3 regions of the Chryseobacterium sp. T20 genome follow, and region 2 is predicted to be linked to each of the others. Evidence: riboswitches for the same ligand, from Rfam matches in the RefSeq annotation. Region 2 holds a riboswitch; each other region holds the start of a gene.
What was found. A riboswitch is a leader RNA that binds a small molecule or an ion and turns the genes downstream of it on or off. The one in region 2 is predicted to bind cobalamin.

Region 1 (3,184 bases), on a different contig from region 2:
TCATATCTTTCTCCTACGTACATCGCACTGTAATTGAAACTCCAGTCTTTATAATCTGCCATCAGACTGAAAGATCCACTGTGCCATGGTGTATAAGGAATCTGATTGCGGTAGAAAGTATCTTCCGGATCACTGATATCTCTTGCGCTTTGATAGGTATAGGAAAGCAATGGCCGAAGGGTGACTTTTCCAAGCTGCATTTCAGTCTGCACATTCACATCAGCTCCAATGATTTCAACCAATCCAAGGTTCATCATCAGCCAGCGGAACATGCTTCCGTTTGGAGCAGCTACAATTTTGTCCTGTACTTTATTGTAGTAACCGTCTACTTTAGCATAAAATGTTTTAAAGAAACGGTTGGTATAATTCTTCTGATAAGTAAATCCTACATCATATTGATTGGTAAATTCCGGTTTCAGGTAGGTATTTCCAATATTGGTATAATACAAATCATTGAAAGTTGGAAGTCTGAAAATTCTTTTATAGAAAGCTCTTAGGGTAAGCTCAGGAATTTTTTCCGGCTGATAGCTCATAAAAACGGCAGGTGTCCACTCTCTGGCATCTCCCGGCCTTTTATTTTTTCTTACTTCTTCAAAAGTAAAAGTTCCTAAAAGGCTTCCCAGAATTTTGAATCTGTTCCACTGATAGGTTGTCGCCAATGCCACCAATGTAGTGTAACGTGTAGGATATGAGAAGTTATCAAGATTCGCATCCAGATTATTGTATTGAAAGTCTCCACTCAGGCTGACATCCCAATTGGGAGTAATGGAATAAATATTGGAAGAGGAAAGATAAAGTTCCCTTTGGATATAGGTATTATCAGTATAAATAATAGACTGCGAACGAACCGTGTCCATAAAATGGGTATAATCGTAAGCAAATTTTGCTTTCAGCTGAGTTTCCAATTTCGGGAAGAGTTTTTTTCTCAGATTAGCTTGTACAAAGTAATTTTCATCGGAGAGCCTTGCTCCTCTTCCTCCGAACCGACCATTAACAATAGGTGCCGGCATTCCGCGGTTTGAAATATAACCGTAGCCACGGATATTCCAGCTTCCGTTATTTAAGGTTCCGTTGAGAGAGGTTTCAAAACGTTTTGCCCGAATATCTGAATCCTGTCTCTTTGCAATGGTATCATACGCTTGTTGCCCATCGGGATATTTTTTGGCATACCGAAATCTGTAAATTCCGTCACTCTGCATAAATTCACCACTGAAGCTGGCAGAAATCCTGTCTGAAATCTTCTGTTCCAATCGGAATGAAGGATTAAAGAGATCAATGGAAGCACTTTTTGCTCTTATCACGAGATTGGTTTTCCTATTTCCTTTAAATACAGGTGTTTTTGGCTGTAAATAGATAGATCCCGAAGAGCCAAAGTCTTTTGCCGGTTGGAAAATTTCACTTTTCTGACCGTTGTACAAGGATATTTCTTCAAGATCATCCAAAGAATATCTTCCCAGATCCACCAGTCCGTTTTGGGCATTTCCTAATTGAATTCCATCATAGAAAACCCCTACATGCTGGCTTCCCATGCTTCGGATATTAATAGTTTTCAAACCACCCAATCCTCCGTAATCTTTAATCTGAACTCCTGAAAAATACCGCAGCGCATCTGCAACTGAATGACTGTTCAGCCTCTCCAGCTGCTCACCCTGTAGGATTTGTGCCGGAAGGATTTCTTTAAAATTCTTTTTATAAAGATTGATTCCTTTAATAGTCTCTTCCTGAAGGCTGTCCTTCTTCTTGGTTTGAGAAGATAAAAGTTGAGATGTGATCACCAATATTGTGAAAACAGCTTTATGAATTGCAGAAGTAGTTAGTTTTGCCGCCATTAGCTCATTTAGGGTAATGAAGACGCTAATGGATATAAGAATACAACGACAAAGCACAGCTGTCACTGCACAGAATCATTGATGTCCTAAGCTTTATTCCACGAAAGCGTCAAACGATTATTTTCTGGCAGGTCTTCTGACTTACTCCATTTTTGAAATCCTTCCCATTAAAAAACAGTGGATATATTCTTCAAAAACTTTGGTGCGGAGCTTACAGCAGCGGGTCTGTTCCGGATTTTCACCGGATTCCCTTTTAAGAGCTTTTTAGGGCTCACCAAATTTCGGCAAAGATAAATAATTATTCCTAATCCCCAATTAAAATCATGATTCATAAACAATTAAAGCTCCCGAAGGAGCTTTAACATCATTTTATTGAGGGTGTCACTTTAAATTCCAATATTCAGGAAAACACTGAATCTCGATTTTGCTTCAATATCTCCTCCCGCCAGATGCGTGTACATGGGAAGCATGATTTCACTTCCAAGACTGAGTTTTTTATAAGAAGCTTCAAATCCCAATTTTCCATACAAAGCACTTCCAGCAGTATTGGGCAACGCCTCATCAAACTGTTTGTTCTGAGCGTAAACTTCTCCCTGGACTCCTGTTTTTACAGAAAAAATGGATTTTTCATTTCCTGCAACCTGATAAAAACCTGTTGCAGCATAGTTCCATTGGTTTCCAAAACGGTAATTTTTCTTATTCTCTGTTTTGATGGTATAATCTGTATTGACCAATACGGCTACTTTATTTTTCTGAAACTTATAATTTAAAGCAGCCTGATAATCCCAGCTTCCGGTTCCCAGCTGAAAACTTGGATTCACTCCGGATGCTCCTTTTTCATCAAACTTTCCCAGTGGAATTTTCACGCCCAAACCTCCGCTCAGGTGATGGAAATTATCTTTAGAACTCATCAGCTGGTAGATTCCCATCAGGTTCAGATCCCCTATTCCATTGATTTTAATATCTCCCTGCATGGTTTTCTTCTCATGAAAATGGAATGGCAGGCTCGCATATACACTCAATTTTTTAGTCAGTGGAATTTTCCCCCAAAGCTGCAGCGTATTGAAATACTGATCCTGAGTAAGGTCTTTTACAAATAAGTTCTCTTTCGCTTTATAATGCTGTGCAAAGTATTTGATTCCGATAAACTGTGGATTCAGTAAAGATTCAAAGCCGGAAGATCCGTTTCCTGCAGCACAGCCACAGGCATCGCAATCATCATCAAAATCGAATCTGCTAAAGGTTTCGGGAGCAATATACGCACTGTCTCTAATGGTTTTCGCCTGATACTGATTAAACAGGATCAAGCTTACTATCAATATAATCTTCTTCATGTTTTTATAAATTATTCTGCA
Region 2 (3,184 bases):
AGTTTAGTTATTTTCATATTTACTCAATTTTAATTTTTAAAAATTTATTGCCGCATACACACTATAATTTCTTTTGGGTAAAGGATAGAAAGAAACAGTTTTATAGTATGTATTGGTTAGATTATTCACTTTGAACCCTAAGGTATATTTTTTTGCTAAAGTGGCAGAAACACCCATATTTAAAAGAAAATAAGGATCTATGGCATCTGATCTTTTTTCGTCACTTGTAGTATACGTAACTCCATTAAGCTGTCCCTGTGCGAAAAGTTTAAAGAAACCATATTCATAATCTATATTGGCAGTTCCTCTGTGCATAGGGACGTAAGGTCTCTGCATCTTCGTCTCTTTATCAATAGATTTGGCATAATAATATCCTGCATTGGCTCTTATTTTATGATTTCCCAACTGCTTACTGAAAGACAGTTGAGATTCCAGCCCGTAAGATTCAGATTTATTCACATTGTATGCCTGCCAGTAACCTAAAGCAGTTGGAAGCCAGACAATAAGATCGGTCACATTCATATAGTATGGAGATAAAGTCAGTTTAAAATCTCCCACTTTGAACTCATTGGTCATGTCTACCTGAGTAGAGGTTTCAGGTCTCAGATCTTTATTTCCTCCCGGTTCATAATAAATATCATTGAAGGACGGAAATCTGAAATTTTTTGATACATTAAAGCTTACATCATACCATTTTGCAGCATTCCATTTTCCTGAGAATGAGTACATCAACGGAGACTTCACATCTTCCACAAAATCTTTCTTGAATCCACCCTCAAAACGAAGGTTTTTGGTTGCAAAATATCTTAATAATCCTGAAACAGAACCAATATTTCTGCTGACGCTGGATATTCCGTTTTGATATCCTTCTCCTTTATTAACCTGAAACTCTCCGATGATATTAAAATTCCACTTTGAATTCAGGAAATAATTGAAGTCATTTTTAAAGATATAATTTTTCCCGGTTCCTCCACTTGATTTAGGCTGATTTAACGAACCAAAAAATTGAAAATTCTCTTCTGTATAAGCTGCTTTAAGGGAATTACTGAACTTTGTTTTGTTCCAGTCCCAGGAAAGAAGACTTCTTACACTTTGAGTTTTATATTTCGTTTTTGTTCCCGTTTCTTCATACACAGGAAAGCGTTGTGAAGAATCAAAAAACTGACTCTGCCACGAAATTTTATGATCGTTTGTAATTTTATAGGATGCTCCTACATTAAATGTTGTATTGTAATAACTCCCGTTTCTGTTGATATAGTTCAGATCGCTTACTTTATAATCATTTTCGCTTACAGAATAATTTCCGGAAGCTTTAAAGCTGAACTTATCATTGCTGTAAGAACCTTTTATAAAGTTATTATAGGTATTAAAAGAAGCCACTTCAGAAAATAAAGAGCCATGGAAGCCTTTATTAAAATCTAGCGTATTATTCAGGTGAATACTTCCTCCAATGGCACCACTTCCATACACTACACTTCCACCACCTGCTTTTATACCAATCTGATCATAGCCGAACAATGCAATATTATTGATATCTCCCTGTCCCAGAAAATTGGAATTGATATTAATTCCATTCCATACAAATGCAGTCTGCTGAGCGGTAGTTCCTCTGAAAGAAGGTGAAGAAACAGCACCACGGCCATTTTCTTTGATAAAAACCTGTGATTGAAATCTCAGAAGTTCAGAAAGATTACTGGAGTTTTTCTCGGCATCTTCCGCCGAAATTATTTTTACGGGATGAAAAAGCTTCACCCTATTCATCTGATTGTCGAAGACATAAACAGTATCGATGGCCTTCTCTTGTCCAAAAAGAAAACAGCCATAAGATGAAAAAAGCAGTACTAAAGATCTTTTTATATCCATACTTTTTTACTTTTCCTCCGAAAGCAATATGTTTTTTAATTATAATTCCGGCAGGTCTCCTGACTTTCGCATTCTGCTCCTTCCCGTTATTAAACAGTGGTTTTTTGCAGAAACTTGAGTTGCGATTTACAGTTGCGGGGACAGTCCGGGAGTTACACCCGATTCCCTTTTCATTCCAAAATACTGGAAACCAAAATTTTTGCAAAGATAGTTTTTTATATGTATTCGCCAAAAACCAGCCTTTTCAATGCAAACATGCTATCCTTTTGTTATATACACAAAAAAGAACGGCCGCTTTCAATATTGAAAACAGCCATTCATCCCACTACTTTACTATTTATATATGTTATTTTTTAATAAACTTATATCCCTCCTTTTTTACTCCTTTTACAGAGTATTGTAAAATATAATCTCCTTTTGACAGGGATGAAACATCGATCTGCCCTTCTACCGAATCAAATGATTTTACCTTTTGGCCAACCATATTATAAATTTCGGCTTTCTCTATTTTTCCTGTTCCTTTAAAATATAGGATATCAGTCACAGGATTAGGATAGATTCCTATACTGTTTCTCTCTTTCACGGCATCATTCACCGATAAAAATTGAGAAGTATCCAGATAAAAAGCGATCATCTGCCCTGAAGCATTCGTCCCCGTTCCTGCAATTTTCTTTCCGTCTTGTGAAATGGCCAAAGGAAGCCCCATGGTTACTCCATTCGTTGCAATTCCCAATGATACCGCATAATCATTCAGATTAACTCTTCCGCTAGAAGAAGTCCAGATAAAGCCTTCCCCTGACATAGGAGGTGCTCCAAATGCTCTGTAATACCCAATTACTTTTTTTCCATCAGCAGAAATTCCTGTTGCTCCTCCTTTGAAGCTGAAAGAAGCATTCGGATGTGTTATATAAGTAAGCCCACTTACCGCATTCCAGACATAAGGATTAGGATTTGCTGAGCCTATGATTGTATTTCCATCTGCAGAAATTCCTCCTGCTTCTCCTACATTGTTCCCATTATTATCTGTAATAAAACTTTCTACTCCATCCTGCCATTTTGCCCCACTTCTTGTTCCTGTTGGTTCATCCTGCCAACCTACAATTACTGTTCCTGCCGCATTGATTGCATTGGCTCTGGAGCTTCGTCCGGGAACCATACTTCCCAAATCTACCATTCCGCTTACCGCATCCCATTTCACAGCATGTGCATTAGCTGCAGTAAGAAACCCTAAACCTACGATCGTACTTCCATTGGTCGTCATGCCCCAGGTTGAACTTACACTGCCATCCCATCCTGTAGGAACAAGCCCGCCTCTGTTTAC
Region 3 (3,184 bases), on a different contig from region 2:
TTTCAGGTTGAATACTTCCAATCGCTGAAACCATTGAACGCATCACGTCCATGGGATGCGCTGCCGCCGGAATACTTTTTAAGATATTTCTTACAGAGTGGGGAAGTCCTCTCAGTGATTTTAATTTTGCTTTATAGTTTTTGAGTTGAGCTTCGGTTGGCAGCTGACCATAAATCAGAAGATAGGCTACTTCTTCAAATTGTGCTCTTTCTGCAAGATCCAAAATATCATAACCTCTATAATGAAGGTCATTTCCACTTTTTCCTACACTGCAGAGAGCGGTATTGCCTGCTGTTACTCCGGAAAGAGCTACACTTTTTTTAGGTTTAAATGTTGGTTCGCTATTCGTTGACATGAGTATTTTGTTTAAAAAGGTTATCTAATTTTTGTTCATAATCATAGTAGCCGATGCTCTGGTAGAGCTCTTCTCTGGTCTGCATTGTGTCCAGTACATGAGCTTGTGTTCCATCCTGACGGATATGCTGGTATACATTCTGCGCTGCTTTATTGGCTGCTCTGAAGGCAGAAAGAGGGTAGAGGATAAGTCCTATACCTGCGTTTTTCAGTTCTTCAACAGTGTACATTTTGATCATCCCAAACTCAGTGATATTCGCCAATACAGGGATTCCGGCAGCATCAACAAATTTTTGATAAAAGCTTAAATCGGGTACCGCTTCGGCAAAAATGAAATCTGCACCAGCTTCTTTATACGCAATGGCTCTTTCTAATGTTTTTTCCAGTCCTTCATTTGCAAAAGCATCTGTTCGGGCTCCAATCACAAAATTTTCATCGGTACGGGCATCTGCAGCTGCTTTAAGTCTGTCTACCATTTCCTCTTTGCTTACGATTTCCTTTCCAGGGCGGTGTCCGCAACGTTTTGCACCTACCTGATCCTCAATATGAATGGCTGCTGCACCAGCTTTGATTAATGATTTTATCGTTCGGGCAACATTAAAGGCAGAAGGTCCAAATCCTGTGTCGATATCTACCAAAAGAGGTAAATCACAAATATTAGTAATACGCTGAACATCTATGAGTACATCATCCAGGGTAGTAATCCCTAAATCAGGAATTCCTAAAGATCCTGCAGCAACACCTCCTCCTGAAAGATAGATTGCATTAAAACCTGCCTGCTGTGCCAATAATGCATGATTGGCATTGATGGCTCCCACAATCTGGAGGGGATTTTCTTTTTCCATTGCCTCCCGGAATTTTAGGCCGGGGGATTTCCAGTTTTCATTTTTGATCATTTTAATATGTATTGTTGAGTTGAAATTTGTTTATCAGTGAAGAAGCCAGGAATCTGTAAAGACACAGCTTTTGAGTAAAAAAGAAAAGATGGGGAATAAGTTGAGAAATCTTACTATCCTGCAGCCGGTGAGAACTTTGAGAAAATCTGCTTGTACAGGTCTGTAAAATAAACCTGTTACGACTCCACGAATAATTAAGATTGCTTTGGTACACCATTACTTTTTACATTGATTAAATCCTATAAAAAGTTCTCAGTAAACTTCGCGGTGCTTTATGAAGAAAGAAAAATTACGGAAAGGGGATACGAATGAGCCACAGAATCATGAGAAGTACCCAATGTACACTCATATCTATCTCAAAAAAATAACATAGATTGATAAACTGTTTTATCACACTATATCCATATCGTATCATACCTGACTGTAAGCTTCAAATCGCGAAAGCATCGTCAATACGAAATAGGCAGGTCTCCTGACTTGTAACGGTTTTTATCATCCTTCCCATATGAAAAATATACAGTGGATATCAATTGATAAAAACTTTTTGTTTGTTACTTACAGTTGCGCGACAGTTCGTGATTTACACACGATTCCCTTTTAATACACAGCTAAGTGTAACCAGTTTCGGTTGATAAAGAAGGTTTTAAGAACTCCTTGGTGGTAAATATAAGTATTTTATAATAACGAAAAAGATATTTTATGTAATCAATAGCTTTTTTACTGTAATCTATTGGAAATGCTTGAGTTGTAAGGTGTGTTTTAGAAGAAAAACGGATTGTTTATGTTGTTAAATTAATATAAAAGATAACCGAAAAATTAAAGATAGTTAATAAATTTACCGTTCTTCTTTCATTTTATGAATTTTATTAATCATATATAATTGATCATGGTAGACATTGCAGAATTTAAACAAAACCTGGGTTTGAGGGAAGTTCCTGTAGAGCTTGAAAAACTGATTTACTTCCAGAATACTATTTCCTCGTTTGAAAATTATTCGCAGGGTTTTGGTGTGTTAATCGACGATAAGTCCGGATTGAAAAGCTGGAGTGATGACGAAAATTTTTTGAATAGCATGTTGCCTTTTGCTCAGGCTAATGGTTCCGGTTCATTCTATGCCATCTGGAATAATGGAACGGATCAGCCTTTGAATAAAATGCCTGTTGTGGTTTTTGGAGATGAAGGTGGAGTTCATATTGTCGCTGAAAATAGTATACAGCTTTTACATTTGCTCACTTTTGACACTGAGATTTCAGTAGACTTTGATGAAGCTTATTTTTATAGAGAGGAAGAGGATTATGAAGAGAGTCCGGATTTAAATGAATATTTGAGGTGGATGAAAGGAGATTACGGTGTAAGCCAGATTGAAGAACCTGATGTGTTGATTCAAAATGCTCAGGCTCAATATAAAGAAAGTTTTGATCTATGGTTTGGGCAATACTTTGAAGATCATTAATCTTGTATTAATAACTTCTCTGTAGAAGATTTTATTTTTGGCAGGTGAAGTCTGTAGACAACAAAAAACCTCACAATAAAAATTGTGAGGTTTTTTTGAGCGCGAAAGGATTCGAACCTTTGACCGTCCCGATTGAAATCGGGATGCTCTATCCGGTCTGCTTTATCAATGATTTTTTAAGTAATGAATAAAAACAAAAAAGACTTACTAAAAATAGTAAGTCTTTATGTGAACTTGGAAGGATTATCATTGAACCGTCTAGTAGAAGATTTGAATTGGATTTTGAGATTAAATATTTGATTATGAGTGTTTTGAATAATTGTTTGAACAATTCGAATCCTTTTGAGATATGTTCATGGGAGAGATTTTTCGAACTTTTATTAGAGAATTTTAGAGGGTTTGTTTTTAAAAATATTGGTTTTCAGTATTTTATAATTAATAATTCAAGTTCGAATCCTATTGCCATATTGATTTTTATTAA

Region 1: linked by a shared signal. The riboswitch ahead of ACMA47_RS09270 (TonB-dependent receptor plug domain-containing protein) and the one ahead of ACMA47_RS07065 (TonB-dependent receptor plug domain-containing protein) in region 2 are both predicted to bind cobalamin.
Region 3: linked by a shared signal. The riboswitch ahead of prpB (methylisocitrate lyase) and the one ahead of ACMA47_RS07065 (TonB-dependent receptor plug domain-containing protein) in region 2 are both predicted to bind cobalamin.

The regions. Positions count from the first base shown of each region.
Region 1 covers NZ_JBLFDU010000003.1:151,224-154,407, forward strand. The annotation lists gene ACMA47_RS09270 (TonB-dependent receptor plug domain-containing protein) at 1-1,829, opposite strand, end outside; cobalamin riboswitch at 1,938-2,123, opposite strand; gene ACMA47_RS09275 (transporter) at 2,216-3,163, opposite strand; gene ACMA47_RS09280 (cytochrome-c peroxidase) at 3,175-3,184, opposite strand, start outside.
Region 2 covers NZ_JBLFDU010000002.1:379,625-382,808, reverse strand. The annotation lists gene ACMA47_RS07070 (YncE family protein) at 1-17, opposite strand, end outside; gene ACMA47_RS07065 (TonB-dependent receptor plug domain-containing protein) at 37-1,863, opposite strand; cobalamin riboswitch at 1,895-2,073, opposite strand; gene ACMA47_RS07060 (T9SS type A sorting domain-containing protein) at 2,210-3,184, opposite strand, start outside.
Region 3 covers NZ_JBLFDU010000017.1:13,766-16,949, forward strand. The annotation lists gene prpC (2-methylcitrate synthase) at 1-355, opposite strand, end outside; gene prpB (methylisocitrate lyase) at 342-1,250, opposite strand; cobalamin riboswitch at 1,695-1,888, opposite strand; gene ACMA47_RS23620 (hypothetical protein) at 2,137-2,703, shown strand.